Regions from separate parts of the Pseudarthrobacter sp. NCCP-2145 genome, predicted to be linked through region 1. Evidence: riboswitches for the same ligand, from Rfam matches in the RefSeq annotation. Region 1 holds a riboswitch; each other region holds the start of a gene.
What was found. Region 1 has a riboswitch for thiamine pyrophosphate ahead of NFU08_RS13290 (ECF transporter S component). Riboswitches for the same ligand answer to the same signal wherever they lie in the genome.
Positions count from the first base shown of each region.

Region 2: another riboswitch for thiamine pyrophosphate. It lies ahead of thiC (phosphomethylpyrimidine synthase ThiC); the one in region 1 lies ahead of NFU08_RS13290 (ECF transporter S component).
Region 3: another riboswitch for thiamine pyrophosphate. It lies ahead of thiD (bifunctional hydroxymethylpyrimidine kinase/phosphomethylpyrimidine kinase); the one in region 1 lies ahead of NFU08_RS13290 (ECF transporter S component).
Region 4: another riboswitch for thiamine pyrophosphate. It lies ahead of NFU08_RS04800 (FAD-dependent oxidoreductase); the one in region 1 lies ahead of NFU08_RS13290 (ECF transporter S component).

Region 1 covers NZ_BRCG01000014.1:50,849-58,512, reverse strand. Annotated here, with positions in the region: gene NFU08_RS13320 (DUF4235 domain-containing protein) at 1-79, opposite strand, end outside; gene NFU08_RS13315 (CDGSH iron-sulfur domain-containing protein) at 169-384, opposite strand; partial or broken gene NFU08_RS13310 (iron-containing redox enzyme family protein) at 487-1,541, opposite strand; gene NFU08_RS13305 (DUF4383 domain-containing protein) at 1,609-2,112, opposite strand; gene NFU08_RS13300 (hypothetical protein) at 2,226-2,435, opposite strand; gene NFU08_RS13295 (heme-degrading domain-containing protein) at 2,563-3,105, opposite strand; TPP riboswitch at 3,178-3,317, shown strand; gene NFU08_RS13290 (ECF transporter S component) at 3,382-4,005, shown strand; gene NFU08_RS13285 (ABC transporter ATP-binding protein) at 4,005-5,561, shown strand; gene NFU08_RS13280 (energy-coupling factor transporter transmembrane protein EcfT) at 5,558-6,358, shown strand; gene NFU08_RS13275 (hypothetical protein) at 6,372-7,160, opposite strand; gene NFU08_RS13270 (UDP-N-acetylglucosamine 1-carboxyvinyltransferase) at 7,445-7,664, shown strand, end outside.
Region 2 covers NZ_BRCG01000012.1:46,266-53,929, forward strand. Annotated here, with positions in the region: gene trmD (tRNA (guanosine(37)-N1)-methyltransferase TrmD) at 1-401, opposite strand, end outside; gene rimM (ribosome maturation factor RimM) at 402-950, opposite strand; gene NFU08_RS11970 (RNA-binding protein) at 1,058-1,300, opposite strand; gene rpsP (30S ribosomal protein S16) at 1,302-1,724, opposite strand; gene NFU08_RS11980 (hypothetical protein) at 1,940-2,380, opposite strand; gene NFU08_RS11985 (VOC family protein) at 2,460-3,335, opposite strand; gene NFU08_RS11990 (amidohydrolase family protein) at 3,437-4,519, opposite strand; TPP riboswitch at 4,597-4,704, shown strand; gene thiC (phosphomethylpyrimidine synthase ThiC) at 4,699-6,522, shown strand; gene NFU08_RS12000 (alpha/beta fold hydrolase) at 6,598-7,329, opposite strand; gene ffh (signal recognition particle protein) at 7,431-7,664, opposite strand, start outside.
Region 3 covers NZ_BRCG01000015.1:34,350-42,013, forward strand. Annotated here, with positions in the region: gene NFU08_RS13765 (ribonuclease E/G) at 1-2,214, shown strand, start outside; TPP riboswitch at 2,434-2,531, shown strand; gene thiD (bifunctional hydroxymethylpyrimidine kinase/phosphomethylpyrimidine kinase) at 2,539-4,098, shown strand; gene rplU (50S ribosomal protein L21) at 4,363-4,671, shown strand; gene rpmA (50S ribosomal protein L27) at 4,733-4,996, shown strand; gene obgE (GTPase ObgE) at 5,112-6,701, shown strand; gene proB (glutamate 5-kinase) at 6,691-7,664, shown strand, end outside.
Region 4 covers NZ_BRCG01000004.1:105,596-113,259, forward strand. Annotated here, with positions in the region: gene NFU08_RS04790 (RNB domain-containing ribonuclease) at 1-881, opposite strand, end outside; gene thiE (thiamine phosphate synthase) at 958-1,707, opposite strand; TPP riboswitch at 1,735-1,852, shown strand; gene NFU08_RS04800 (FAD-dependent oxidoreductase) at 1,848-3,227, shown strand; gene thiS (sulfur carrier protein ThiS) at 3,224-3,460, shown strand; gene NFU08_RS04810 (thiazole synthase) at 3,466-4,278, shown strand; gene NFU08_RS04815 (4a-hydroxytetrahydrobiopterin dehydratase) at 4,321-4,659, shown strand; gene NFU08_RS04820 (hypothetical protein) at 4,822-5,124, opposite strand; gene NFU08_RS04825 (DUF3107 domain-containing protein) at 5,162-5,386, opposite strand; gene NFU08_RS04830 (TetR/AcrR family transcriptional regulator) at 5,435-6,100, opposite strand; gene moeB (molybdopterin-synthase adenylyltransferase MoeB) at 6,184-7,383, shown strand; gene NFU08_RS04840 (glutamyl-tRNA reductase) at 7,568-7,664, opposite strand, start outside.

The DNA.
Region 1 (7,664 bases):
TGGTGTTGACCAGCTTGGTGCCGACGAAGCCGGCGCCGAGGCTCACGCCGGTGCCGAGCAGCTTGATGAAAAGGTTCATTCCTGAGTACTCCTTGCGGGCGGAAAACGGGCTGTCCCTAGCCTATCTGGCGTTTGCCGGGTCCCTGCCCAGCGTGACGCGTCGCTTGTTCAGGCTGACGGGGATTCGGTGCGGAACTTGATCATCTTGTGGGTGCCGTCGCAGTAGGGCTTGATGGCTGAGGCGCCGCACCGGCACAGCGCCACCGTTTTGCGGTCACGGGGAACCGGATCGCCGGACGGTGTGACCAGCTCGAAATCGCCGCGCACAATAAGGGGCCCGTCGGGGCAGACCACAATGGAGCTCTCGGTGGGTTCCTGGTTCATCTCTGCTCCTGCTCTGGGGTGCTGGGAAATCTGGTGGAGGTTTCGGTTGATGCCTGCGTGGGGCCTGGCCTGATCTGGTCAGCGGGGTTCATGCCTTGGTGCTCAGGCCGCAGCAGGCAGTGCCTGCCTCAGCGAGGTTCCGCCGTTTTCCCAGGACTGCAGGATGTGCGCGGACAGCCTGCCGTCCACGGCCATGACGGCCGTGGCTCCGAACAGGACGTCCGCCAGAAGGTGGGGTTCGGCTTCAACCAGCCCGCCCGCAAGGTCCCGGCCGGCAATCTGTTCATGGACGGCGTCGGCCTCCACATGCTCGTCGAAGTAGTGGGTGACGTCTGTAGTGAATCCGTGGCGCCGGAAGCCCCTGCCGTACAGGCGGTTGGGCTGGGAGGACGTCATCTCATAGATGGCCAGATGTCCCGTGATGGCCCCCCGGAGCCGGCGGTTAAGGCCGAAAAGGGACATCAGGTTCACGGCAGCGAGGGAGACCGCAGGGACGGCGTCCACGTATGCCCCGTACCCGTCCTCCATTCCCAGGCCCCGCATGGTGCGGGCGAAAAGGGCGCTGGCATCCGCTCGGGCCGTCCGCCGCCGTACTCGTCCGCCTGGATTTCCACCAGTGCCGCTTTGGGCCGGCCGGAGAGCCGGGGGATGGCGAAGGTGTGCGGATCGGCTTCCTTCAGCTGGTAGATGGACTTGTGGATCAGGAATTCCTTGAGCTGGCCCAGGCTGGCTTTCCGGGCCACATAGCGGGAGAGGCTGGGGCCGGTGTCGCGTGCGGCCAGGCCGAACAGGACGTCCGCCACAGCGTCGCTGGTGGCACCGGGTCCGGCGGGAAGTTCCAGGTCACCGGCAGCCTCCGCGGCTGCGTCCCGGAGCGCGGCTTCGAACGGCTTTTCCAGCATCTGGCGCACCCGGATCAGTTCCGGCGCCCACTCCCACTCGTCACTCACACCCTCAAGGCCCGAGTAGTGGAGCTCGTAGAGGCAGAAGAGCGCCAGCTGGAGGTCGTCGTCGCCAATGATGTCCCGGGTTGCCGGGAGATGGCCGGCCACCGAGCGGTGTAACGCGTCAAGGGCGCCCTCATCGGTGCCCGGTGCCGCTGTGAGGGCGCTGAACAGTGCGGTGCTGACCGGACCCCGTGCTGCTGGGATTTTCATGGTGCTCCTTCAGGTCTGGCGTGGGCCGGTTCCGTGCTCCCTGCACTGGGGCCCGGCCGGGGATGTGTCAGCGGCCGCGGGTGCCGGGCGCTGGGGATGTGGCGGTGCTGCCGCTGCCGGCGCCGCCTGCGGCGGGGGCGGGTCCACGGGCGAGCATGATGGCCAGGGCAATCATGGCCAGGCCAAGGACCAGATGGAGCCAGTTGTCCGCATCGTTTGCGGGGATGAAATTGGCAGGGGTGGGGTCACCGACCAGGAGGCCGTACAGCCAGAGGACCAGGTAGATGACGCCGCCGTGGATGAGGAAGTTCCGTGCCTGCGGGTGGGTGCGCGACATCAGGACGCCGGCGACGCCGAAGAGCAGGTGCACGGCGTTATGGAGGACGGATACCTGGAAGATCCCGAGCAGCAATGCTCCTGAGGCGTGTCCGGCCAGGCGGAGCGCGTCATGGTTGGAAGTGATGCCGGGAACGAATCCAAGGATGCCGGCCAGGCAGAACACGGCGCCCGTTGCGAGGGCAGCCTTCTGCAGGCCTGTGCGGGCGCCTGCCCGGCGGATGCTGGCTGCCATGTGCTGTACTCCTCAAACGCTGGAGACAACATAGTAAGCATGATTACTAAATAATTGCTAAGCAGCCTTTGTATTGTGCCGGCGTTGTGCGCCCGCACTCCGCGCGCAGGCTGCTAGCCTCCCGGGCCGGCCCATAAGTAGGGGTTGGTGTGCGGACCTCCGCGGCGGCCGTGGTCGTAGCCTTGCTGCCAGGACTTCCCGACGGCGGACACCAGTTCCGCCAGCAGGGAATAGTAGGGGTGGTCCGGGCCGATGAAAATCATCTCGTCCCAGGCTTTGTCCAGCGCCGCCCGGACCTGGTTCTCGGTTGCTGGACCGGTCACGGCGCCCTCCTGGATTGATCACCCGCCACTGCGCTCGAATGTACTCCCGGCCTCACTGGGGTGTCCATGCCAGGAAGACCTGCCATGCCGGCCGGCCGGGGGCGCCACTCCGCTGGCTTGCAGGGCGTTACTCCGCGCCGGCCGAACGGAGGATGTCGCGGAGGGCCTCGACCACCAGGTCATGGTCCTGCAGCTGCGGCAATCCGGACACGGTGACGGTTGCTACGGCGCCCACCCCAGTGACGTACAAGGGGAAGGAGCCGCCGTGCGCAGCGTAGAGGGCCTGGTCGAACCAGGCATTGTCTTCGATACGTCCGCCGCTGAGCCGGGCGCGCAGCCCCACCAGCAGGGAAGGAACCTCGTACCGGGCTGCGGTCCGTTTCTTGGCCCGGATCCAGTGCCCGTTGTCCGGTGTTGCCCCCGGCAGGGCCACGTGGAAGAGGAGCTGCTCGCCCTTGGTGATGTCGATGGCGATGGGAAGCCCGCGCTCCTTGCCCAGCTCCACGAGGAGCAGCCCCAGGTTCAGGGAGTCGTCCAGGGAGAAGCCGGGAAATTGGAGTTCCCGGATCTCCGCCTCAATCCGCGCGATCAAGGCCTCCAGGGATCCCTCCGGCTGGGCTTCGCGGGAATCCGGATCATACCCGGTCACATCTGGTGGATTCGCTGTCATGGCCCACAATCTACCCCTCCCTGCGGTAAACTGGACCACGCCCAACAGGGCGGATATTTCACCAATAGAATCATTCAACGACAGGGGAGCGCCGCCGTCGGCATCACTGGCCAGGCCAGGGACCGCAGGTGGGCGCTGAGAGTGCGGACAGCCGCAGACCCTCGAACCTGATCCGGTTAGTACCGGCGCAAGGGAGTCGAGTTCTCGAAGTGCGCGCAGCGGCAGCAGTGCCGGCAACCGCGTCCACTTTCCCCTCCTGTTCCTCAGGAGGACCACATGGCAACAACAGCAATCAAGAAGCCCGCCGGCAAGTCCTGGCGCGTCGTGGACATCGTGGTGGCGGCCCTTATCGCCGTTGCCGGCGGCGTCATTTTCTGGGCCTGGTCCCAGGGGGCGGCCGCAGTCTCCGGACCCATGAACGCCGTCTACCCGCCCCTGACCGGCCTGATTGCCGGCGGCTGGATGATCCCGGCCGTCCTGGGCATGCTCATCATCCGCAAGCCAGGCGCCGCGCTCTTCTGCGAGACGGTGGCCGCCACGGGTGAACTGCTCATGGGCTCCCAGTACGGTGCGTCGGTACTGTTCTCCGGATTCGTCCAAGGCCTGGGTGCCGAGATCATCTTCGCCATCTTCGTGTACCGGAAGTTCAACCTGCCCGTGGCACTGCTTGCCGGCGCCGCGGCCGGCCTTTTCTGCGGCCTGAACGACTCCTTCGCGCCGTGGGGCTGGAACATCGCCTACGCCGCCGGCGACAAGCTGGCGTACATCATCTTCACTGCCATCTCCGGCGCCATCATCGCCGGCGCACTGTCCTGGATCGCCACCCGCGGCCTGGCCAGGACAGGGGTCCTGAGCTCCTTTGCATCACGCAAGGCGGCAACGGAGCCCGTCTTCTCCTGATGGGCGCCCCTTCGCGGCACGAGGCATCAGTTGCGGTGCGTCCGGCTGCCGTCACAGCCCGCGGCTGGGGATGGCGCCATGCGGGGCGCGCCAAGCCGGCTGTCCGTGGCCTCGACCTGGAGATCCGCCCGGGGGAGCGGGTGCTCCTTTTGGGGCCCTCCGGTGCGGGCAAGTCCACGCTCCTGCATGCCCTGGCCGGGGTGCTGGGGGACATGGACGACGACGGCGGCGACGCCGGCGAGTCCGACGAGACGGGCTCGCTGCTGGTTGACGGCGCCGTGCCCCGCGAGCAGCGCGGCCGGGCCGGGCTGATGCAGCAGGATCCGGAGACGCAGGTGGTCCTCTCCCGCGTCGGCGACGACGTCGCCTTTGGCGCCGAGAACCTCGCCGTGCCCCGCGACGCCATCTGGGCCCGCGTGCACGAGGCGCTGGACGACGTCGGCCTTTCCCGCCTGCCGCTTGACCACCCGACGTCGGCCCTGTCCGGCGGGCAAAAACAGCGCCTCGCGCTTGCGGGAATCCTCGCAATGCGGCCCGGCCTGATCCTGCTCGACGAGCCAACGGCGAACCTGGACCCTGCCGGTGTGCTGGAAGTCCGGGACGCCGTGGGCCGCTGCGTGGACAAGACCGGCGCCACGCTGGTTGTGGTGGAGCACCGGGTGTCCGTGTGGAAGGACCTGGTGGACCGGATCGTGGTGCTGCAGCCGGGCAGCGCCACTGAAGATGCCGTGCTGCTTGACGGTCCTCCGGACCAGGTGCTCGCGGACGCACGGACCATGCTGGCGGCGGCCGGTGTGTGGGTGCCCGGGTATGTTCCTGGCACGCGTGCACGGTCGGGCAATCCGGCAGCCGGCTCCGGCGGCCTTCTGCTGGCGGCCGAGAACCTTGCGGTTTCCCGGGAACGTCCGCGCCGCAGCGGCTTCCGGAAGGTACCCCCGGTACCCGTCCAACACGATATTTCCGCCCAGGTCCGGGCAGGGCAGGCGCTGGCCATCACGGGCCCCAACGGGGCGGGCAAGTCAACGTTTGCGCTGACCCTCGCGGGACTCCTGGAACCGGTGGCAGGAAAGGTGTCGGCCACCCTGGACCTCAGCCGTGGCGCCGGGATAGACCCTTATAAGTGGAAGGCCGAGCAGCTCATCGAGCGGATTGGCACCGTGTTCCAGGAGCCGGAGCACCAGTTCGTCACCGGGAAGGTGCTGGACGAACTCCTGTTCGGTCCGCGGCACCTGGGCCACGGCGAGGAGCGCGTGGACGAACTGCTGGAGCGGTTGCGGCTGACCCACCTCGTGGACGCGAACCCCTATACGCTGTCTGGCGGCGAGAAGCGGCGGCTCTCCGTGGCCACGGTCCTGGCGGCCCATCCCCGGGTGCTCGTCCTGGACGAGCCGACGTTCGGCCAGGACGCCAACACCTGGGCGGAGCTGGCCTCGTTCCTGTCCGAGCTGCTGGACTCCGGCACCGCGGTGGTGTCCGTGACCCACGACGCCGAGTTCACCGCCGCGCTGGGTGGCACTGAGCTGCGGATGGCTGCCGCGGAACCGGTGGCGCCATGAGGCAGGAATTGAACCTTCGGGGCAACCAGGCCCTGCTGGCCCGCGCCAACCCCCTGAGCAAGTTCGCCGCCGTCTTCCTCATCACGGCAGTGCTGGCGCTTTCGATCGACTGGGTTTCCGCATCAGTGGCGCTGGCCTTCGAATTCCTCCTGTTCCCGCTCGCAGGCCTCACGCTGACGCTGCTGTGGCAGCGCGGCTGGCCGCTGATCCTCGCCGCGGCGGTGGGGGGCTGGAGTACCTCAATCCTGGCTGCGGACAGCGGAAGGACGCTGATCGACGTCGGCATCTGGACCATGAGCGAAGGCTCGCTGGAACTTGGGATCGGCTTCATGCTGCGCGGGCTGGCCATCGCCCTTCCGGCGGTGCTGCTGATGAGCTGCACCGACCCCACGGACCTGGCCGACGCCCTGGCGCAGAAGGCCCGCCTGCCGCACCGGTTCGTGCTGGGGACCCTTGCGGCCATGAGGCTGGTGGGCCTGATGGCGGAAGAGTGGCAGACAATCGGCATGGCGCGCCGGGCCCGGGGCGTCGGTTCGCGTGGCAATGCCGTCCAGCGGTTGAAGGCGACGCTGGGGCAGAGCTTCGGGCTCCTGGTGCAGGCAATCCGCCGGGCGTCACGGCTGGCAGTGACCATGGAAGCGCGCGGTTTCGGCGGCGGACGCCGGACGTGGGCACGCGAATCCACCTTCAGCGCGCTGGATGCCTGGGTGCTTGCCGGGGGCGTCGTGATGGCGGGAACAGCGGTGGTTGCGGCAGTGTCCCTGGGGACCTGGAACATGGTGTGGCTGGGAAGCTGACGCCTGGGCCGGCCTAGGGGCAGGAATAGTTGTAGTCGAAGCCCCTGGACACGAACTGGGCCAGCACCACCTTGCCACCGCCGGTCAGCGGCTCCTGTGAGCAGGCGCTCGCCGCGCCAGAGGCGTTGAGGGACCCCGCCAGCCAGCTGGGAAGCGAATAGAGGTTGCTCGAGCTGCTGACTGTTCCCACAATCCGGTCCCACTGCTGGCCGGTCGAGTAGATCCCCACCTCGGCTCCGATGCTGTGGAAGAAGTCGGTCATGCCTTCGAGGACGGTCCGGTTGGCATCCTTGTCGGTGCGGGACCAGCTGTTCTCCGTTTCGACGTCCAGCCACCAGAAGTACGAGGAGGGGTTGCTGATCCCGCGGAAGTACGCGTCGTCGTAGGCCTTGGCGTAGCCGTACATATAGGCGCAGGCCTTGCCGTAGTCCCCGGCCCTGCAGGGGCCGTAGGGGTTATGGACTTCCTGGCCGGCCGGATACTCGTCGTTGTCCGGCCACCAGGAGCCGGCGGCGCCGGGATTGGCCGTGTTGACGTACAGCGCGACGGTGGGCTGGCCGGGGTGGCCGGCAGAATCTTCCGCCCACCTGAGCTGCTCGGACAGACAGGGGTTCGTGGTGTTGGCCAGGCCATTGTTGACGCCCACGATGGCAAACGCCTGTTCCGAGGGAAAATTTCCGTTGCATTGCGGCCAGGAGATGTCGTTACCCAGAAATGACTGCTGCCCCTCCCCGGGTGAGGGAACGGCGTAGGCGGGGACGCCGGTGACCAGGAGCAGCGCGGCAAGAAGCAGGCCAAACATTCCCGGCACGGCCAAGCTGTTTCCGGCGGGCTGTGCCCTGCAGGACTGCGCCCTGCCCCGCTGGGTGGTCCTTGGCGGAATTTCGCTGGCTGGTGTGCGGCGCATGCTGCCTCCGTTGCCGCTGGACGAAGAGGTCCTGATTCAGTGTCCCGCCGTTGGCACGGGAAGGTCAAGGTGCCGCAACTGTGCGACTCTATCGCATGGAACGGGTAACGAATCGTTATTGCCGCTCACTGAGGCTCCAAAGGCAGGCCTGATAGCTCATTCATGATATAAACTTGACTATGACGCAGGAAACCACCGAACACGTTGCCGCCATGTTGAGGGACGCCCGCAGTGAGAAGGGCTGGACCCAGGGCCAGCTGGCTTCCGAACTGGGGACGAGCCAAAGCGCCGTTGCCCGGATGGAGCAGGGCAAGCAAAACCTGAGCCTCAAAATGATCCAACGCCTCGAAGCAATCTTTGGCAGGAGCATCGTGAACGTGGGCAAGCCGCAGATGACGC
Region 2 (7,664 bases), on a different contig from region 1:
ACGTCGAAATGCTCCCGGGACCACTCGATGACGCGTTCGTCGATGCCCTCGTAGCGTCCGCAGGCAAACGCGAGGTGCTCCTGCTCGGCCAGCTCGTAGGCCAGCGCCTGGGTGAACCTCTCCCCCGCCGGCGACGGCACGATCAGGACAGGCCTGCCCGATCCCTCCGGGCGGTCGGCTGCGATGGATTCCAGGGCCTGCGCCCATGGTTCGGGCTTCATCACCATGCCGGCGCCCCCGCCGTAGGGCGTGTCGTCGACGGTGCGGTGCCTGTCCGTGGTGAAGGCGCGGAGGTCGTGGACGCGGAGGTCCAGGATCCCGTCCTGGCGGGCTTTCCCGATCAGGGACAGTTCCAGCGGTGCCAGGTATTCGGGAAAAATACTGACGACGTCGATCCGCATTTAGTCTTTCTCCTCCGGCTCCGAAGCGGCTGCTTCGTCCTCCGCATTCAGCTCGAAGAGGCCGTCCGGCGGCGTGAGGAGGATGAACCCGCCGTCAACATTGACCTCGGGCACGATCTGCTCCACGAAGGGAATCAGGATTTCCTTGCCCTCCGGAGTGGTAACCATCAGCAGGTCCTGGACGGGCATGGTGTTCAGTGCGGTGACCTTGCCGACCACCCGGGAACCGATTCTGGCCTCGAGGCCAACGAGTTCGTGCTCGTACCAGCCTTCGTCGTCGTCTTCGTCCAGCTCCTCGGTTTCAATGAAAAGCTTGGCACCCCGGAGGGTTTCCGCTTCGTTGCGGGTCCCAATTTCGTCGAAGCCCAGCAGCAGGATGTCCTTGTTCCAGCGGGCGCTGTTTACGGTGAGCGGTCCCGCTGACGCCGGCTCAACCACGAATTCGGTGCCCGGCACGAACCTGTCCCCAGGGGCGTCGGTCAGGACCTGGACCGTCACTTCGCCGCGGATGCCGTGCGGTTTGCCGATTCGTGCCACCTGAAGCTGCATGTGTTCCTCTGTGTTGGATGTGGTTTTCGGTGCTCTGGTAAAAGCACTCCGGCCCCTCCACCGCATGGGTGGAGGGGCCGGAGCTAAAACGGAATAGTGCCGAGCGCTCAGCGGCGGCGGTCGGTGTCGACAACGTCGACCCGTACCGGTTCGCCACCGGCCAGGGCTGCCACTACGGTGCGCAGTGCGCGCGCCGTGCGGCCCTGGCGGCCAATCACCCGTCCAAGGTCGTCCTGGTGAACGCGCACTTCGAGGGTGTCCCCGCGACGGTTGCTCTTGGAGCTGACCTTGACGTCGTCCGGGGAATCAACGATTCCGCGGACCAGGTGTTCCAGCGCTTCTGCCAGCAATCTACTCAGCCTCGGTGGTCTCTGCTTCGGCCTCGGCGGGAGCTTCGGCTGCGTCAGACTTGGATGCCTTCTTGGTGATGGCTTCCGGGATGATCACGGAACCCTTTTCCGGGGCAACGAAGGCTTCCTTCTGGGTCTTGGTCTTCAGGGTGCCTTCCTGGCCCGGCAGGCCCTTGAACTTCTGCCAGTCACCGGTGATCTTGAGGATCGCGGCGACCTGCTCGGACGGCTGGGCGCCGACGGACAGCCAGTACTGGGCACGCTCGGAGTTGACCTCGATGTATGAGGGCTCTTCGGTGGGGTGGTACTTGCCGATCTCTTCGATGGCGCGGCCGTCACGCTTGGTGCGTGAGTCCGCGACGACGATGCGGTAGTACGGTGCGCGCATCTTGCCAAAGCGCTTAAGGCGAATCTTTACGGCCACTGTTGTGGTCACTCCTGTTTCAGAAAAGGGGGTGAACCCGGCGTTCTGCACCCGTGGGGCGGGCCGTACTTGCGGGCTCGAAGGACAGGATCCAGACGCGGAGAGAGGGGCCACGCAGATCGAGTACCTGTTTATTGTGCCAGATCAGCGCCAGGATTTCGACTTGGCGCGGCGTGACACGGGCGACGCCGGCCGGAGGTTCCGGCCGGATCAGCTCAGGCGGACCAGACGTACAGGCCGGTACGCTCCGAGTCGTCGATTCCGCCGGCGAGTTCAGCGAGCCGCTGCACGTACGTCCGCGCCTCTGCAGCGCCAAACGGCATGTCATCCTGCGCGGCCCACTGCTCGGCAACCTCTTCGAGGATGTCGCCTTCCCCTTCGGTTTCATAGGACAGCAGGTCCGCCAGGGCGCGCACCATGGCCGGGGGCACGGCCAGGAGCGAATCGCTGCCCACATCCACCATGGTCAGTTCGTAATCCGCTCCTCCGGCGTGCACGGCGGTACCGGCCAAGTCGCCCAGCTGCTCCACTTCAAAATCGCTGATGTCCGGAATCCGGACCGCGTCACCTGCGGGAGCGCTGCCGCCGCCGTCAAGGACGCCGGCACGCTTCAGTGCTGCGTCGTGGGTGGCAACAAAGATCTCGGTGAAGCCCATGGGGATTGCCCTCATTCCTTTGGCGGTGGTGCGGCCGCCGGGAGGCTGCTCCTGCCCGGCCGTTCGGATTCAGCCTAGTTCAGCGCACAGCCACCCGGATGCGGTTGCGCCACGGATCCTCGAAGCGGAGTTCGGCTCCGGTGTGGTGCGCGGCAACGCCGGCGACCTTGAGGCGGTCGGCGAGGGAGCCGACGTCCTCCCCTGACGGCACCTCGATGAGGACCTCGCCCAGGCCGAGGGTGTCCTTGCGGGGTCCCGCCCCGCGGCTGTTCCAGACGTTCATGGCCATGTGGTGGTGGTAGCGTCCGGCGGAAACAAACAGGGCCTGCCCGTGCCAGCCGGCGGTCTTCTCGAAGCCGAGGGTCCCCACGTAGAAGTCGCGCGCCGTCTGGACGTCTCCCACCTGGAGGTGCACGTGGCCGACGCCTGCCACGGACCCGAGCTGGCGCTCCAGGGAATCTTCCGTCAGGTGCTGCTCGAGGTACCGCTGCGGCGGGAGGGCCAGGCTGTCCATCACCACGTCCGTGCCGTTCCAGGACCAGTTGCTGCGCGGCCGGTCCCAGTAGAGCTCGATGCCGTTGCCCTCGGGGTCGTTGAAGTAGAAGGCTTCGCTGACAAGGTGGTCGGCGCTGCCGGTGAACGAGCGCGGTTCGAACCGGGCGGCGGTGGCGATGGTGGCAGCAAGGTCTGCCTGGTTCTCGAACAGCAGCGCCGTGTGGAACAGGCCGGCCTCTCCCCTGCCCGGCAGGTTCAGCCCGGGCGCGGGCGCCAGGTGCACAAGCGGCTTCTGCAGCCGGCCAAGGTAGATGCCGCCATCCTGCTCCGCAATGACCTCCAGGCCGAGGGCGCGCTGGTAGTAGTCGGTCATCACCTTCATGTTGCCCACCTTGAGCATCACAGTGCCCATGGCGAGGTCGGCAGGAAGAAGATCCTGGCTTGCGGCTTGTGCAGTCATTGGTAACTCCCGGTGCTGTGGGCCTTCCGGTTGGCAGCCCTTACACACTTAAAATTACTTGAAGCTTCAATTTATTCCAAGTCCCGGGGCCGGTTATCTTTTCAGCGGACCACCCGTCCGCCCAGGACAACGTGCGCCAGGTTACGGACCGCTTCCGGTACCTTCCGCGGGTCCTCCCGGCACAGGACAACATCTGCCCGTGCCCCTTCCTCCAGGCCCTCCGCGCCCAGCCACTCCCGCGCACTCCAGCACGCGGCGTCCAGGGCAGACGCCATGGGCAGCCCGGCAGCATGGAGGGCCAGGATCTCGTCGGCGATCCTGCCGTGCCTGATCACGCTGCCGGCGTCGGTCCCGGCGTAGATCCGCACGCCGGCCTCGAACGCCTCAAGCACCCGCTCCTCCCGCCGTTCCCACAGTGAACGCATGTGCGCCGCATACTGCGGGAACTTGGGTGCTGCCTGCGCGGCGATGTCCGGGAACGTGGCGATATTGACCAGGGTGGGCACAATGGGCACCTGCTGCTCCACGAAGCGGGGCAGGTGCCGCGGCAGGAGGCCGGTGGCGTGCTCGACGCAGTCGATGCCGGCGTCCAGCACGTCGTCGAGCGTCTCTTCCGCGAAGCAGTGGGCGGTGACGCGCGCGCCTTCGTCATGGGCGGCCAGGACTGCATCGCGGACGACGGCGGCAGGGAACGACGGCGCGAGGTCGCCGGCGCCGCGGTCAATCCAGTCCCCCACAAGCTTGACCCAGCCGTCACCTTCCCTGGCCTGTTTACGGACAGCTTCCACCAGGCCCTCCGGTTCGACTTCCTCAGCAAACCCCCGCAGGTACCGGCGCGTGCGCGCAACGTGGCGTCCGGCGCGGATCAGCACCGGGACGTCCTTTCTGTCCTGCAGCCATCGCGTGTCAGCAGGGGAACCTGCGTCCCGGATCAACAGTGTGCCTGCCATCAGGTCCGTCCGCGCCTGCTCTTCGGCAGTCGGAGCATCCACCGCCCCTCCCACGCCGAGCCCGATGTGGCAGTGGGCATCCACGAAGCCCGGCAGCACCCATCCCGCCAGGATCCGGTCCGGAGCCTTCGCCGGCCGGCGGAACGTCAGGCGCCCGTCGACGGACCACAGTCCGTGCTGCTCACTCCCGGGTCCGGTCAGGACTGTTCCCGTGAAGTGGATGATTTCTGCCATGTGCACCTCTTTCCTGCCCGGTCAGGCTAGCACCGGCAATGTGACAAGCCCCGAAAGAAGGGCTGTGGTAGCTTTCATCTTGACCACACGGGTGCCCCTGCAGGGGCTGAGATCGGGCTGACGCAGCCTGCGACCGTCGAACCTGTCCGGGTAATGCCGGCGAAGGAAGTGAGTATTCCTTGAGTACACCAAATCAGCAGCTTAACCCTGCCCGCAACACCCCGGGTGCCGCCACTGACGGGAACCCGCCGCCGGTGACGCAATCCTTGAAATCCCACTCCCTGGCCTACCTCGAGGACGCCGGGACCGGGATCCGTGTTCCCGTGACGGAAATTGCGTTGGAGCCGTCCCCCAACGGCATTCCGAACCAGCCGTTCCGGACCTACCGGACGGCCGGTCCGGGGAGCAATCCAGTTCAGGGCCTTCCTCCCTTCCGCAGGGAATGGATCGAGGCGCGGGCAGACACGGAAGCGTACAGCGGCAGGGAGAGGAACCTGCTCGACGACGGCCGCTCGGCTGTACGCCGCGGCGCCGCCAGCGCGGAGTGGAAGGGAGCGCCTCCCGTGCCGCGCCGCGCCGTCGAGGGCCGGACCGTGACCCAGATGCACTATGCGCGCCAGGGCGTCACCACCCCGGAAATGCGCTTCGTGGCGCTGCGGGAGAACTGCGATGTTGAACTGGTCCGGAGCGAACTCGCCGCGGGCCGGGCCATCATTCCCAACAACATCAACCACCCCGAATCCGAGCCGATGATCATCGGCAAGGCCTTCCTGGTGAAGATCAACGCCAACATCGGCAACTCGGCAGTGACCAGTTCAATCGCCGAAGAGGTGGACAAGCTGCAGTGGGCAACCCGGTGGGGCGCCGACACCGTCATGGATCTCTCCACCGGCGACGACATCCACACCACCCGGGAGTGGATCATCCGCAATTCGCCTGTCCCGATCGGCACCGTCCCCATCTACCAGGCCCTGGAGAAGGTCAACGGCGAAGCCAACGCCCTGACCTGGGAGATCTTCCGTGACACCGTCATCGAACAGTGCGAGCAGGGGGTGGACTACATGACCATCCACGCCGGCGTGCTGCTTCGCTACGTCCCCCTAACCGCCAACCGCGTCACGGGCATCGTGTCCCGTGGCGGGTCCATCATGGCCGGGTGGTGCCTGGCGCACCACCGGGAGAACTTCCTCTACACGCACTTCGATGAGCTCTGCGAAATTTTCGCCCGGTACGACGTCGCGTTTTCCCTGGGTGACGGCCTGCGGCCGGGGGCGACGGCGGATGCCAACGATGCCGCGCAGTTTGCCGAGCTGGACACGCTCGCCGAGCTCACGCAGCGTGCCTGGGAGCACGACGTCCAGGTGATGGTGGAGGGTCCTGGACACGTCCCGTTCCACCTGGTCAGGGAGAACGTTGAACGGCAGCAGGAGCTGTGCAAGGGCGCGCCGTTCTACACGCTGGGCCCGCTGGTGACCGACGTGGCCCCGGGCTACGACCACATCACCTCCGCCATCGGCGCAACGGAAATTGCCCGCTACGGCACGGCAATGCTGTGCTACGTCACGCCCAAGGAACACCTGGGGCTGCCCAACAAGGACGACGTCAAGACAGGGGTGATCACGTACAAGATCGCTGCTCACGCGGCAGACCTTGCCAAAGGCCACCCGGGCGCCCACGAACGTGATGACGCACTGTCCAAGGCACGCTTCGAGTTCCGGTGGCGGGACCAGTTTGCGTTGTCGCTGGACCCGGAGACGGCCGAGGCCTTCCACGACGAAACCCTCCCGGCCGAACCGGCGAAGACCGCGCATTTCTGCTCCATGTGCGGGCCCAAGTTCTGCTCCATGAGGATCAGCCAGGACATCAGGGACGAGTACGGCTCCGCCGAGTCGCAGGCGGCGCTTGCTGTAGCGGTAGCCGGCATGCGGGGCAAGAGCGAGGAATTCCTGGCCGCCGGCGGGAAAGTCTATTTGCCGGAGCTGAGCGTTCCGCCGGGGCGCTAGCAGCCTGCAGGTGCCGTCCGGCTGGTCATTGGGGGCCGGCCGGACGGGCCCCTGTGGAGGGCAGTTTCGGGAGGATCAGGAGGCGCGTGCCTGCACGCGGCTGGAGTCGTTGATGAACGAACGGATGATGCGGTCCCCTTCCGGGGAGTCGTGGGGCCGGTGCCCGCCGGCGGCAGTACGGTGGAGCGCCCCGGTTTCACGGAGGTAGCCGGCGATCTCCTCGTAGAGCGGCTCCCAGCCGCCGGTCAGGACGAGCGTCGGCACGCCGGGGACGATATGCAGCGGGGCTTCCCAGGACGGCGCCTGCAGCCGCAGCCGCCTGGCAGAACGCTTCTCCTCGGCAGTCACCGGCTGCTGCAGGTCGGTGGCATAGACCCTGCGGACGAACTCGCGCTGGAAATCCTCGTCACTGAGTTGATGCCGGACGTTATGCAGCGGCTGCATCAGCCCGATGTGCGCCGCCGTGGCCGGCAGTTCAGCGGTCAGGGACAGGCAGGCCGGCTCCACCAGGGTCAGCGAGTAGACAAGGTCCGGTCGTTCGACGGCGGCCATCATGGCGGAGATGGCCCCTTGCGCATGCGCCACAACGTGCCCGCCGGCGCTGCCCCGGCCGTCGTCCCCAAGGGAGTCCAGCAGGATGCGTGTGTCCTCCTCGAACGAGGACGCGGTGGGTTCGGCAACGGTGTCGAAGCCGTGGCGGCGCAGGAACAGGGCATCGTAGGACAGGGCCACGCCGTGCTGGCGGGGCCAGGCTGCGGCCCCGAAGCTGCCCGCGCCGTGCACGAACACTACCCTCTGCTTGAACATGACCCAACCCTATTCCACGGCACCGGCATCCCCGGCAGGCAGCAGCAGATGTCGTCGCGAGCCCTCAAACGGCATCTGCTGCTGAGCTGATCCTGGTGTGCCTATTTGCCGAGGAACTTGTCGAAGCCCTTGGGCAGGTTGAGCTGGGAGGGATCGAAATCGCCGGCCTGCTGGCCAAAGGCTGCGCCGGTGGGCAGCGCCTTGGCCGCGTTCGCCCGGCGGGCCTCGGCGTCCTTGCGCTCCTGCGCGGCTTTGGCCGGGTTGCCGGACTTGGCCTTCTTCTTGGGCGCGCTCTTGGCGTTCTTCCGGGCACCGCCGCCGGCCCCCGGCAGGCC
Region 3 (7,664 bases), on a different contig from region 1:
GACCGCCAGATGATCGTCCGCCAGCGCGACGACAGAATCCAGATCGCTGTCCTCGAAGACGGGGTCCTGGCCGAGCACTTCGTGTCCAAGACCCAGCAGGACTCCCTGATCGGCAACGTCTACCTGGGCAAGGTCCAGAACGTCCTGCCGTCCATGGAAGCTGCCTTCGTGGACATCGGCCGCGGCCGCAACGCCGTGCTGTACGCCGGCGAGGTGAACTGGGAGGCCGTCAACCTTGAGGGCAAGCAGCGCCGCATCGAGAACGCGCTGAAGTCCGGCGACACCGTCCTGGTCCAGGTGACCAAGGACCCGGTGGGCCACAAGGGCGCGCGCCTGACCAGCCAGATCTCCCTGCCCGGCCGCTACCTGGTGTACGTTCCCGGCGGCTCCATGACCGGCATTTCCCGGAAGCTTCCCGACGTCGAACGCAACCGCCTGAAGCGGATCCTCAAGGACCGCCTTCCCGAGCACGCCGGCGTGATTGTCCGTACGGCCGCGGAGGGTGCCTCCGAGGAAGAGCTGACGCACGACATCAACCGGCTGCGTGCCCAGTGGGAGGGCATCGAAAGCCAGTCGAAGTCCACCAAGATCCTTGCCCCCGAGCTGCTCTACGGCGAACCGGACCTCACCATCAAGGTGGTCCGCGACGTCTTCAACGAGGACTTCTCCAAGCTGATCGTCTCCGGCGAGGAAGCCTGGGACACCATCGAGGCATACGTCACATACGTCGCCCCGGACCTGGTGGGACGGCTCGAGAAGTGGACCAAGGACCAGGACATCTTCAGTGCCTGGCGCATCGATGAGCAGATCCACAAGGCCCTGGAACGGAAGGTCTTCCTGCCCTCCGGCGGCTCGCTGGTGATCGACCGGACCGAGGCCATGACCGTGGTGGACGTCAACACCGGCAAGTTCACCGGCAGCGGCGGCAACCTCGAAGAAACAGTCACCAAGAACAACCTGGAAGCTGCGGAGGAAGTAGTCCGGCAGCTCCGCCTCCGCGACATCGGCGGCATCATTGTCATCGACTTCATCGACATGGTCCTGGAGTCCAACCGCGACCTGGTCCTGCGGCGCATGGTGGAGTGCCTGGGCCGTGACCGCACCAAGCACCAGGTTGCCGAAGTCACCTCGCTGGGCCTGGTGCAGATGACCCGCAAGCGGATGGGCACGGGGCTCCTTGAAGTGTTCGGCGAGCAGTGCGAGGCCTGCGCCGGCCGCGGCGTGGTCACCCACGATGACCCGGTGGAACACCGCCGGGCGAACATTGTGGCTGCCGAGCATCACGTGCAGCGTGCCGAGCACCGCCCGGAAGCACGCGCCGAGGGCAACCGCATCGAGGCGCAGCGCACGGACAGCAGCCAGCCCGGTGCCCGGCCGGACCGGAAGCGCCGCCGCGGCCGCGGCGGCCAGCAGCCGGACGCCGCGCCGGCAGCTGCCGTCCACGTCCACACGGTCCACCCTGATCCGACGGACGCCGAGCGGCATGCGAAAGCGGAAGCCACCAGGCTGGCCCTTGCCAACATCGCGGCTGCCGCCCACGCGGCCCACCTGCATGACGACGAGTTGGCCGCCGCCAGGCAGGCAACGCAGGCCCAGCCCGCAGTTCCGGCTGAAACGGAGAAGCACGACAGCGATGCGTCTAGGCCCGCTGCCGTCCTGACCTTTGGCGGGGAGAAAGTCGTCCTGCCCTTCGTGGAGCACGCCGAGGAGCAGCAGCCAAAGCCTGCCCTCACCCTGGACCGCCTTGCCGCGGCCTTCGCCCACCTGGGCGAGCCCGCACCGGCAGCCGGCACGCCGGCTGGAACGCCGGACGTGCAGCCGGTCCAGCGCGGGGCGGAAGAGGCTCCCCAGCAGGCTCCTGCTCCGGAGCGGACACGTGAGCCGGAGCAGGCACCGGAACAGCGGGAGCCCGCAGCCGTCCAGCCGGAGCAGCGGCCGGTGGCCGCCGCAGCGGAGCAGGACTACTCGGACCACACCCTGGAGCAGTCACGCCCGCGCAGGGCACGCCGGAACCGGAGTGCCAGCCGCGCGCAGGGAGCAGCCAACGAGACCTCGGTCCAGCATCGCGAGAATGTTCCAGCCCCCGCGGCCGGGCATTCCCACGCCGCCAAGGCACCGGAAACGGACAAGGCGGGTGCTTCGCAGCCGGCCAGCGGCAAGCCCTCGGACGCGCCGATCATCCTCGGCGTCGGGGTGCCTGCCTCAGAGCTCTAGGAACTGGAGCTGCCACGCATGGAGTTACCGGAATCCGGGACCCAGGGCGGGTATTGACCGAATGCCCGGCCAGCCACAGTCAGTGGCCGGCCGGGCATCCGTCCTTTAAGGCGGCGCTCCGCAGCGCTTTTGACCACCCTCATTGAACACCGGCATTCCACCCCGCTCCGGCCGCACTGTGTCACCTTCACGCTGTGGACCTCAAAAAAGCTAGGCTGGGGAACCGACACGGGGTGCCGCGCAGAGAGCCGGCTGAGATCCAGACCCGTTGAACCTGTCCGGCTAGCACCGGCGAAGGGATGTCTCTTGTCTTCCACCCTTGCAATGCCCACTGCCACCATCCAGGGCACATCCGCGTGTGCTTCCGGGCCTGCAGCTGCTTCTGCGCCTGCAGCCCCCGGCCGCGAGTACCGCGGCGTGCCACGGGTCCTCTCCATTGCCGGATCCGATCCTTCCGGCGGGGCCGGCATCCAGGCGGACCTGAAAAGCATCGCCGCCCACGGCGGCTTCGGAATGGCTGCCATTACCGCCCTCACCGCACAGAACACCCGCGGCGTGCGCGGCGTCCACGTTCCCCCCGCCAACTTCCTTACCCAGCAGCTCGATGCCCTGAGCGACGACATCAGTATCGACGCCGTGAAGATCGGCATGCTGGGCGATGCCGGGGTGATCGAAGCCGTCCATGCATGGCTCGAAAAGGTGCGTCCCGCCGTCGTGGTCCTGGACCCTGTCATGGTGGCCACCAGCGGCGACCGGCTCCTCCCGGAATCAGCCGAAGCCGCGCTTCGCGACCTGCTGCCGCTGGCGCAGCTCATCACGCCCAACCTGGCTGAACTCGCCATGCTCGTGGGCGGCGACGTGCAGCAGACCTGGGAAGGCGCCCTGGAACAGGGCCGGAACCTCTCCGCCGCCACGGGAGCCACGGTGCTGGTCAAGGGTGGGCACCTCGTAGGGGCCGAATGCCCCGATGCCCTCGTAAGCACCGCCGGGATGTTGTCCCGCGAGGTGGTCGTGGTTCCCGGTCAGCGGGTGGCAACAGTGAACAGCCACGGCACCGGATGCTCCCTGTCCGCGGCCATGGCCACGGTCCAGGCCCGGGTGGGGGACTGGGAGGCAGCCCTGCGCGAGGTCAAGCCCTGGCTTGCCGGCGCGCTGGAGGCCTCGGAGGCCCTGGAGGTGGGGGCGGGCAACGGGCCCGTGCACCACTTCCACCACCTGCCGGCCGTGCGCGGCGAGGGGAGCTTCGCGGCGCAGCTCTGGGCGGACGCCGCAAAGGACCTCGAGGACATCTACGCGCTGGACTTCATCCAGGGCCTGGCTTCCGGGAGCCTGCCGGAGAAGGAGTTTGCCTACTACCTCGCCCAGGACGCCATCTACCTCAACGGCTACTCACGGGTGCTGGCGCGGACCAGTGCACTGGCCCCCACCGAAGGGGAGCAGCTCTTCTGGGCACGTTCCGCCGCGCAGTGCCTGGAGGTGGAGTCCGAGCTGCACCGCTCCTGGCTCAGTACACGGACCGTTGAGCCGCAGCTGGGACCCGTCACCAAGTCCTACGTGGACCACCTGACGGCGGCATCGGCGTCGGGCAGTTACGCGGTGCTGGCCGCAGCGGTCCTGCCCTGCTTCTGGCTGTACGCCGAGGTGGGCGCAACACTCCACGCCCGGTTCGTGGCTGCAGGGGAACCGGCCGGCCACCCCTACGCCGAGTGGCTGCGCACGTACGCGGACGAGGACTTCGCTGCCGCCACCCGCACAGCGGTTGCGATTGTGGACGGGGCCGGCCGCAGCGCGTCCGCAGGGGACCGGGACGCCATGGTGGCGGCGTTCAGGCAGTCCTGCCGCCTCGAGGTGGACTTTTTCGACGCGCCGCGACTTCATTCCTGACACCCTGTTGCGCGTCCCGCCGGTACTATGGTGGGGCACAGGTAAGGGCGCGGACCTGGGCTGTGGTGCCTATCACAGACAACCCGCCGGAACCAGCCTCATTTGCGGCCGAAGCCAAAACTAGCGTATTCTAGATCTTCGGTGCTTACGCCAACACTTGGGTTATGACCCCACGGCGTTGAGGCACAGCGAGAGCCCACCCAATCATGGAACCGGGTTCCGCACGCAAATTTGTAATAAACGTCGAGAGAAGTGAGTTCCCAAGTGGTGTACGCGATTGTCCGCGCAGGCGGCCGCCAAGAGAAGGTTTCCGTTGGAGACTTCGTTACCCTGAACCGCGTCGCCGGTGGAGCTGGCAGCACCATTCAGCTGCCCGCACTGCTCCTGGTTGACGGTGACAAGGTCACCTCCGCCGCTGCTGACCTGGCCAAGGTAACTGTTACGGCTGAGATCCTCCAGGACCTCCGTGGTCCTAAGATTGTGATCCAGAAGTTCAAGAACAAGACCGGTTACAAGAAGCGCCAGGGTCACCGCCAGGAACTGACCAAGGTCAAGATCACTGGTATCAAGTAACCTTCCGTTACTGTTCAGGTTTTTCAGCAGATTCCCCAGAATTTAGAGGCAGGCATTTCAGATGGCACATAAAAAGGGCGCGAGCTCCACTCGCAACGGTCGTGACTCCAACGCACAGTACCTCGGCGTCAAGCGCTTCGGCGGCCAGGTGGTTTCCGCCGGCGAGATCATCGTCCGCCAGCGCGGCACCCACTTCCACCCGGGCGCCGGCGTTGGCCGTGGCGGCGACGACACCCTGTTCGCACTGACCCCGGGCGCCGTTGAATTCGGTACCCGCCGCGGTCGTCGCGTCGTCAACATCGTTGCTGCTGCAGCTGCAGAGTAACAACCAGATCTGAAGCGGTGGAGCGGGCCATATGGTCCGCTCCACTGTTCTTTTAACCGCATTACAATCATCTTGGCGCCCCGGGCGTCCAGGAAACAGCACTGAGGAGATCCACGTGGCCAGCTTTGTAGACCGGGTAGTACTGCACGTATCCGGCGGTACCGGCGGCCACGGGTGCGTCTCCGTCCACCGCGAGAAGTTCAAGCCCCTGGGAGGGCCCGACGGCGGCAACGGCGGCAATGGCGGCGACGTGATCCTTCGCGTGGACCACCAGACCACCACCCTCCTCGACTACCACCACGCACCCCACCGCCACGCCACCAACGGCGGCCCCGGCATGGGCGACTGGCGCGGCGGCAAGAACGGCGAGACCCTCATCCTTCCTGTCCCGGACGGCACCGTGGTCAAGTCCAAGGACGGCACCGTCCTCGCGGACCTCGTGGGTGAAGGCACCGAATACGTCGCGGCGGCCGGCGGCATCGGCGGCCTGGGCAACGCCGCGCTCTCCTCCCAGAAGCGCCGTGCGCCCGGCTTCGCCCTGCTCGGCATCGAAGGCGAATCCAGCGACATCGTCCTGGAACTGAAGTCCATTGCGGACATCGCCCTGGTCGGTTTCCCGTCCGCAGGAAAATCGAGCCTGATCGCGGCCATGTCCGCGGCCCGCCCCAAGATCGCCGACTATCCGTTCACCACACTGGTCCCCAACCTTGGCGTCGTGCAGGCCGGCGACGTCCGCTTCACCATTGCCGACGTGCCCGGGCTGATTGAAGGCGCCAGCGAAGGCAAGGGCCTGGGCCACCACTTCCTGCGCCACGTGGAGCGCTGCGCTGCCCTGGTCCACGTCCTGGACTGCGGCACCCTCGAGGCAGACCGCGATCCGCTTTCTGACCTGGCAGTCATTGAGGCCGAGCTGGAAAAGTACGCCGTGGACATGAGCTACGCAGGCCAGGACGGCGAGGTGGTTCCACTGAACCACCGACCCCGCCTCGTGGCCCTGAACAAGGTGGACCTGCCCGACGGCAAGGACATGGCCGAATTCGTCCGCCCGGAACTTGAGTCCCGCGGCTACCGCGTCTTCGAAATCTCGGCAACCAGCCACGAGGGCCTGCGGCAGCTGGGCTTCGCGATGGCCGAAATCGTGCAGGCAGCGCGGGACGCGGTGGCAGCAGCCCCGCCCAAGGTCCAGCCTGTGGTCATCAAGCCCCGCGCCGTCAACGAAACCGGGTTCCGGATCCGCCGGGAGGAGAAGGGCCTCGAGCCGCTGTTCCGCGTACTGGGCGAAAAGCCGGTGCGCTGGGTCAAGCAGACCGACTTCACCAACGAGGAAGCCATCGGCTACCTGGCCGACCGCCTGGCTAAGCTCGGTGTGGAAACGGAACTGTTCAAGCAGGGCGCTAAGCCCGGCGATACGGTTGTTATCGGCGAGGATGACGGCGTCGTCTTCGACTGGGAGCCCACCATGATGGCAGGCGCCGAACTGCTGGCCTCGCCGCGCGGTACGGACGTCCGTTTTGCGGACATCGGCGACCGCCCCACCCGTGGACAGAAACGTGAAGAGCAGCAGGAACGCAAGGACGCCAAGGCCGCTGCCCGGGCCGAACTCGAAGCGGAGCGCAAGGCCGGCATCTGGACCGAATCCGTGAGCAGCCGCAGGGTTGCCAAGCCGCTCAAGGAGAGTGGACTGGGCGCAGACGATGACATCTAGGGCTGCGTCCGCGGAACCGCTGGCGCGGTCCGTGGACAGGAGCGTGCTGGCCAACGCGCACCGGATCGTGGTGAAGGTGGGCTCGTCGTCGCTGACCAGCATCAAGGGCGGCATCTCGGAAGAGTCGCTGACCGCCCTCGCGGACGCACTCGCCGCCAAGCGCAACACCGGAACAGAGATCATCCTGGTTTCCTCCGGTGCCATCGCGGCGGGTCTTGCACCGCTTGGCCTCGCCAAGCGCCCCCGCGACCTCGCCACCCAGCAGGCGGCCGCCAGCGTTGGCCAGGGCCTGCTCATGGCCCGCTACACCCAGGCTTTCGGGGCCCACGGCGTGACCGTCAGCCAGGTGCTCCTCACCGCCGAAGACCTGATGCGCCGCAGCCAGCACACCAACGCGTTCCGCGCCCTCAACCGGCTGCTCAGCCTCGGCGTGGTCCCCGTGGTCAACGAAAACGACACCGTAGCCACCCATGAAATCCGCTTCGGTGACAACGACCGGCTCGCCGCCCTCGTGGCCCACCTGGTCCGCGCCGACGCGCTGGTCCTGCTGTCCGACGTCGACTCCCTCTACGACGGCCCGCCGTCCCTTGGCGCGAAGCGGATCCCGCTGGTGGAGGGGGCGCACGACCTCGACGGTGTCTCCATTGGCAAGACCGGCAAGGCCGGCGTCGGCACCGGCGGCATGCTCACCAAAGTGGAGGCAGCGTCCATGGCAGCGGGATCCGGCATCCACGCCCTGGTCACTTCCACGCCCAACGCCGCCGCGGCCCTTAACGGCGAGGACGTGGGCACCTGGTTCACGGTCAACGGCGCCCGGAAGCCCGTCAGGCTTCTCTGGCTGGCGCACGTGGCCTCCGTCCAGGGACGGCTCGTGCTGGACGACGGCGCTGTGAAGGCCATCCGCCATCACCGCACGTCACTGCTGCCTGCCGGCATTTCCGCCGTCCACGGTGATTTTGAAGC
Region 4 (7,664 bases), on a different contig from region 1:
ACCTCACCGTCCCAGGGCTTCCCGAGGGCCTCTGTCTGGAGCCGGAAGTGGTGCAGGGACCGCTCATCCGGTGAGGGCATGGTGCGGAGGATGCCCACTTTGCCGGCCAGCATGAGCTGCGCAGCGGCCATTCCCGTCATGAGCGAGATCTGGGCGTTCCAGTCCTCCACGGGCAGCTGCGGGGCCGCGGCAATCCGGTAGCCGCCGTCGGGAAGCTGGACAATTTCCTGGTCCGGCATGTTCAGGCTGGCACCCTCACGGGCGCGCTCCAGCTCCACGCGCTTGAGCCCCACCTCCTTGAGGAGGACCAGGACTTCTGAAGGGCTGCCGCCGTCCAGTTCCGCCTGGGCGCCCTTGTAGCTGAGCTTGGCGCGGCTGCGCATCCGGGCCCGTCCCACCGTCACCGCGGTGACTTCGGCGCGGACATCGAGGCGGAAGTCCCAGACGAACGCGGAACAGTCCTGTCCCGGCAGGAGGCTTCCGGCGCCCTCGCTGATGACTTCAGGGTGCAGCGGAATGCGGCCGTCCGGGGTGTAGAAAGTCTGGCCGCGGCGCCTGGTCTCGGCATCCAGCGGGCCGCCGGGAGCCACGAAGGCGGGAACGTCGGCAATGGCGTAGAGCACGCGGTAGCTGCTGCCGTCCCGTTCAATAAAGAGCGCCTGGTCAAGGTCCGTGGACGACGCCGGGTCGATGGTGATGAAGTCTATGCCCGTCAGGTCATGGGACGGCAGCTTCAGTGCCGACACGGCGGCCTCGGCGTCCTTCACGGCTTCGGCCGGGTACTCACCAGGCAGCTCGAGCTCCGTCCGCAGGGCGCTGAGTGCAGCCTCGAGGGCGTTGGTGTGCTCGTGGACACTGGGGGCCAGCCGATGATGTGACACGAAAATCAGCGTAGCCCGAATTCCGCGAATAGTGCAGGGAGCCGCCCGCGGGATGCGGTGCGGATCCGGCGCCGCGTCACGGGCGGGCGGCGTCCAGCGCGTCGAGCAGCGATGCGGCCGCGGCTGACGGATCGTCGGCCTCCGTAATGGCCCGGACCACAACGATCCTGCTGGCCCCGGCCTCCACCACCTGTTCCACGTTGCCGTGGTCAATCCCGCCGATCGCGAACCAGGGCACACCGCCGTCGGACTGTCCCTGCCCTTGCGCCGCTGAGGCCGCCGCCGCATACGTCACCAGGTCCAGCCCGACGGCGGCGCGGCCGGGCTTGGTGGGTGTTGCCCACAGCGGGCCCACGCAGAAGTAGTCGAGCGCCGCCGGGCCGGCGGCCGCTGCCAGGGCGGCATCCACCTGTCCAGGGCTGTGGCTGGACAGGCCGATGGCGGCGTTCCCGTTCAGCAGCGTCCGGGCTGCCTGGAGGGGAAGGTCCTTCTGCCCGATGTGGAAGACCGGCGCTCCGGACAGCACAGCAATGTCGGCGCGGTCGTTCACTGCCCACAGCCTGCCGTGCCGGACCGCTGCCTCCTTCAGGACGGCGAGGAGTTCCAGCTCCTCGGCGGCTTCGATGGACTTGTCCCGGAGCTGGATGATGTCCACGCCGCCGGCGAACGCGGCATCCACGAACTGTTCAAAGTCGCCCTGGCTGCGGCGCGCATCCGTGCAGAGGTAGAGGCGCGCATCGTGCAGCCCGGCGGTGCCCTCCGCGTTGATAAAGGCGTCGGAACCGGACGGACGGGCAGCGGCGGCAGGGGGGTGGGACACATTCATGGGAGCCAGCCTAGTTCCTCTACACTGGGCTCGTACTGCGGGAGCCGCGGCAGCTGTCACAAAGCGCCGGGCTGAGAGGGCGTCAGAGCCGACCGCTTGACCTGATCCGGTTAATACCGGCGTAGGGAAGGAGACAACCGATGCCTGACGTGCACGCCGCAACCGGCCCCTGTCCTTCCGGCTCCACCATCACGGCCGACGTGGCGGTGATCGGCGGAGGAGCCATCGGCCACGGGATCGCCTGGGAGGCGAGGCGTTCGGGCCGTTCCGTGGTGGTGATCGATGACGCCCCCGGCTCCGGAGCCAGCTGGGCTGCCGCGGGGATGCTGGCGCCGGTGAGCGAACTGCACTACCAGGAGGAGGACCTCCTGGAACTCATGCTCGAGGCCTCCGCCCGCTGGCCCGGTTTCGCTGCGGACCTCGCTGCGGCCGCGGGCTCGGATCCCGGATATCTTACGACGCCGACCCTCGCCGTGGGTGCCGACGCCGCAGACCGGCAGGCCTTGCTGGACCTGCGTGCCGTCCAGCGGGCCAACGGCCTCACGGTTGAACCGCTCACCATCCGCGAAGCCCGGCGCCGCGAGCCCTTGTTAAGCCCGGGCATTGCCTGTGCGCTGGATACGCCGGCGGACCACCAGGTGGACCCCCGGCTGCTGGTGGCCTGCCTCCGCCGGGTCCTGGCCGGGGATGCCCGCTCCACCGGAAGCGGCGTGGCCGGCGCCGCTGACGGATTCGCCGTGCCGGACAAGGCAGCCGGCCTGCTCTGGCAGGACGGGGCCGTAGCCGGAGTAGCCCTGGAAGGTGGAGGGACCGTACTGGCCGGGGAGACCGTGGTGGCCAACGGACTGCACGCCCCGGAACTCACGGGACTGCCGATCGACCTGCACCTGCCGCTGCGGCCGGTCCAGGGGGACATCCTGCGGCTCGCGGTACCGGCGCACCTCAGGCCGCTGGTGACCTCAACAGTCCGCGGACTGGTGCGCGGGGTCCCCGTCTATATCGTTCCGCGGCGGGACGGAACCGTGGTGATCGGGGCAACCCAGCGTGAGGACGCACTGGGCAGTGGCAGTGGCAGTGGCAGTGGCGGGGGCGCGGGCTCCAGTGCCGGTGCGGTGTCGGCAGGGGGTGTGTACCAGCTTCTCCGCGATGCCCAGGTGCTGGTGCCCGCCGTCGCTGAGCTTGAGCTGCTTGAGTGCACGGCCCGCGCCCGGCCCGGCACGCCGGACAACGCCCCGCTGCTCGGAAGGGTATCGCTGCCCGGAGGCCCCGTGGGCCGGCAGCCCGCGCCTGGAAGGTCCGGCCTCCAAGGGTCCCGCCACGTGCAGGGGCTCATCATTGCCACCGGATTCTTCCGCCACGGCATCCTGCTCACCCCGGCTGCGGCCGCAATCTGCCGGGAACTCATGGACGGCACGGAAGACCCCCGCTGGGCCCCGTTCAACCCCGGTCGGTTTTCCCCGGCTCCCTTTCGCATGGCTGAAGCGGCTGCCACGCCATCCAACACCCAGGAGACAGCATGAACATCACCCTGAACGGAACCGGCCACACCGTGGCCGACGACGCTTCCCTCACCGCGCTCGTCAGCGAGGTCACCGGCCGTCCGCTGGCCGCGGACGGCCGGGCCACGGACGGGCGGAAGCTGGGAGTGGCCGTAGCACGCAACGCCCAGGTGGTGCCCCGGAGCCTGTGGTCCGCCACGGCGCTCGCCGAGGGCGACGACGTCGAACTTGTCACGGCAGTACAGGGAGGCTGACCACCATGACCGGAACCACCGTCACCAACAGCCAGCTGTCCGGGCTCCAGGACCCCCTGGTGATCGACGGCGTCCCCCTGGCATCCCGGCTCATCATGGGCACCGGCGGCGCCCCCAGCCTGGACGGCCTGGGCGCCGCGCTCCTGGCCTCCGGCACCTCGCTGACCACCGTTGCCATGCGCCGCTATTCGCCGGACGAGGCGGGTTCGCTGTTCCAGCTGCTGGTGGACCACGGCATCCGGGTCCTGCCCAACACGGCGGGGTGTTTCACGGCGCGTGACGCTGTGCTCACTGCTGAACTGGCACGGGAGGCCCTGGAAACCGACTGGGTGAAGCTCGAGGTCATCGCCGACGAACACACCCTCCTGCCGGATGCCGTTGAGCTCGTGGACGCCACCGAGCAGCTGGTCAACAGGGGATTCAAGGTGTTTGCGTACACCAATGACGACCCCGTGCTGGCCCTGCGGCTGGAGAACCTCGGAGCCACTGCTGTGATGCCGCTCGGCTCGCCCATCGGGACGGGCCTGGGCATCCTCAATCCGCACAACATTGAGCTCATCGTGTCCCGGGCCTCGGTGCCGGTAGTGCTGGACGCGGGCATCGGTACGGCCTCCGACGCCGCCCTCGCCATGGAACTGGGCTGCGACGCCGTGCTCCTGGCCACGGCAGTGACCCGGGCGCAGAACCCCGCCTTGATGGGGAAGGCCTTCAAGCACGCCGTCATCGCCGGTAGGCTGGCGAAAGCGGCTGGTCGCATACCCCGCCGTGAACATGCGCTGGCGTCGTCGGCAATGGAGGGCCGGGCCGAGTTCCTGTAGGCCCACCTTCTGCCGGCCGGCGCCCGGATCCCAGGAGCAGCAGTGGCCGGCAAAGATGCACTTTCCCCGGAACGGATCGACGAAGCCCTGGCGGAACTGCCTGATTGGCGGGCCGGCAACGGCGGGTTGGTCACCGTCTTCAAAATGCCGACGGCGGCTGCCGCACTCGAGCTGATTGCGGCCGTCGGACGCCTGGCCGAGGAACAGAACCACCATCCTGACCTTGACTGGCGTTACAACCGCGTCTTTATCCGCTACACGTCACACGACGCCGGGGGACAGGTGACCGGCCGGGACCTCGCGGCAGCCGCGGCAGCAAGTGAAGCTGCGGCAGCGGCGGGCGCCAAGGCAGAGCCGGCAAAGTACGTGCAGGGGCAGTAGCCGGCTGCGGGCCGCTCATTGCCCGCCCGGCAGAACAAAAGGGCCGCTGAGCGCCCACGTCTCCAAGCCCTGTGCTCTTAACCGGCAGGGGGCGCCATCCCCTCAGGGGTGGCGGCCACTGCCGGTTGATTAGTGCGTGCAGCACAAGGTGCTGCGCAGGCCTCAGGCCCGAAGGATTGCCGTGAGCCGTTCGGTATCCTGGCGCGCACGTGAACGGCCCAGGTAGATGGCGGCCGCCGTTGCGGACGCGGCTCCGAGCACGATCGGCAGGACCCATGGAATCCAGGTGCGTCCCGGCAGGTATCCGAATCCGGCGGCCATCAGGATGATCCATGCCAGGGCTGCCACGGCCACGGAAACCCCGGCGGGCACGCCGGCCCCGTACTTGGCATGCCGCTTGTCGTTTGCCCAGACAATAAAGCCTGCGGCGGCGGCGGCCAGCACAACGATGGTCAGCGAAAGCATGGTCCTCCTTGGGCTATGGGTGGTTCGTCAGCAGGCCCTAGAACTGGCCGAAACCTACGCGCCGTGCTTCTTCGGCCCCGATTTCCACGTAGCCCAGGGCGTTTCCGGGAACAATGATCAGGCGTCCCTTGTCATCCTTCAGGCGGAGTTCGCTGCCCTTGGTGATGGCGGCCTCCACGATCTTGGCTACCGAATCCGCGTCCTCATTTGATTCCAGGACAATTTCGCGGCCGATATTCTGAACGCCGATCTTAATTTCCACAGGGGCCTCCCAGCCATTCACATTCGTTGGTTATGTCTTATTTGTAGTCTAGGACTCTTTGGGGAAGCGAGAGATTCCGCGCCAAGCTAAACGGTAGATGAGGTCGCTGGCAACGTCGAGGTCCAGGTTGCCGTCCGTTTCAAGCCAGTAGCGGGCACTGACCTGCGCCATTCCAGCGAGTCCCCGGCCCAGGAGTTGCGCCTCCAGATGGGGGAGCTTGGTGTCCTCGGCGATGACGCGCGCGATGGCGTCGGCAAACGTCCTGTTGAAGGTTTCCAGCCGTGCGCTGACGTCCGGGTCATTGATCAGGTCCGACTCAAAAACCAGCCGGTGGGCCTGGTCATCGTTGGCGATGAACTGGAAGTAGGCCCGCATGACGGCCTGGACGCGCTCGTCATTGTCCGTGGTGGAGTTCAGGGCCCCCAGCATGAGGTCCGTCAGGGACGCAAGGTGGCTTTCCAGCAGGGCCAGGTACAGCTCCCGTTTTGAGGGAAAGTGCTGGTAGAGCACCGGCTTGCTGACATGGGCCGTCTCCGCGATTTCATCCATGGCTGCACCGTGGTAACCGTTGGCCACAAAGACTTCCTGGGCTGCCATGAGGAGCTGGGCGCGCCGCTCGTCCCGGGGAAGCCTGGCTGACCGTTGGCCTGCAGGACGCGAGGGCGTTTGCGGTTCGGCGGCCGGCGGGCGGCTAGCCCGTGCTTCATGGACCACGGTTGTCCTTCTTTCGTTGCAGTTAACTCCACTTTACTGCGGGGTAATATGACCGGGCGGTATCCCGGGGCATACATTGAAGTATGGCTTCGACAATCAGCGCAAATGTTTCACCTGTGTCCCTGGATCCGCTGGTGGAACCGGCAGCCGACCTCACCGCCGCAGAGGTGGAACGCTACTCGAGGCATCTCATCATTCCCGAGATCGGCGCCCTCGGGCAGCGGCGGCTCAAGAACGCAAAGGTGCTGGTGATCGGCGCCGGGGGACTCGGATCCCCTGCCCTCCTGTACCTTGCGGCCGCCGGCGTGGGCACGCTGGGAATCATCGACGACGACGACGTTGACCTCAGCAACCTCCAGCGCCAGGTCATCCACGGGGTGGCGGACGTTGGCCGCCCCAAGATCGAGTCGGCACGCGATGCCATCGCCGCGCTGAACCCGCTGGTGGACGTCCGGCTGCACAATGTCCGCCTGGATGCCTCCAACGCCCTGGAACTGTTCGCCGGCTACGACCTGATCCTCGACGGCGCGGACAATTTCGCCACCCGCTACCTGGTTAATGATGCTGCCGCCATCCTGGGAAAACCCTACGTCTGGGGCTCCATTTTCCGCTTTGACGGACAAGTCAGCGTGTTCTGGGAAAAGCACGGGCCCACCTACCGGGACCTCTACCCTGAGGCTCCGCCTGCTGGCTCTGTGCCCTCCTGCGGCGAGGGCGGCGTGTTCGGCATGCTGTGCGCGGCCGTGGGGTCGCTGATGGTGACCGAAGCGGTCAAACTGATTACCGGCGTCGGCCGTTCCCTGCTGGGGCGGGTGGCGCTGTTTGATGCGCTGGGCGGAAGCTGGCGGGAGATCCGCGTTTCCAAGGACCCGGCGGCGGAACCGATCACGGAGCTGACGGATTATGAGGCCTTCTGCGGGATTGCGCCGGCAGGACCGGCGGACACCGAGCATTCCGTCACGGCCGCGCAGCTCGCCACCATGCTGGCCTCCCGGAAGGCGGGCCTCAAGGACTTTGACCTAGTGGACGTGCGGGAACCGGGCGAGCACGACATTGTCCGCATCGACGGTGCCGTGCTGATCCCGCAGGGCAGGATCCTCGCGGGGGAGGCCTGGGCGGAACTCCCGCAGGACCGCGACATCGTGTTCCACTGCAAGGCAGGCACACGGTCGGCCAACGTCCTGGCCGCGGCCAGGAAAGCGGGCTACCAGCGGGTCAGCCATCTCGACGGCGGCATCCTCGCCTGGGTGCGTGAGGTGGAACCCAACAAACCCGTCTACTAGGACGCTCTCCCACTTGATGTCGGTTAAACAGAAACGCTCTATCTCTTACTGCAGGAAAACCTGAAACCCTCCTTCACCTCCCAGCAGGGGGTGAGGGAGGGTTGCCGGGAAAAGCGCGTCAAGTGAGAGAAGGCCTTTAAAAAGGGCTCAGAATGTGAGGGGGCGTTGCTGCGGGAACGGCCGGTCAGGCGGTTTCGAGGCCGCGGTGGTCCACCGGGCATTCGGCCTGCGGGGCCGCGGCGGCCGGCTGCTCCACGGTGATGCCGTAGAGGGCTTCCAGG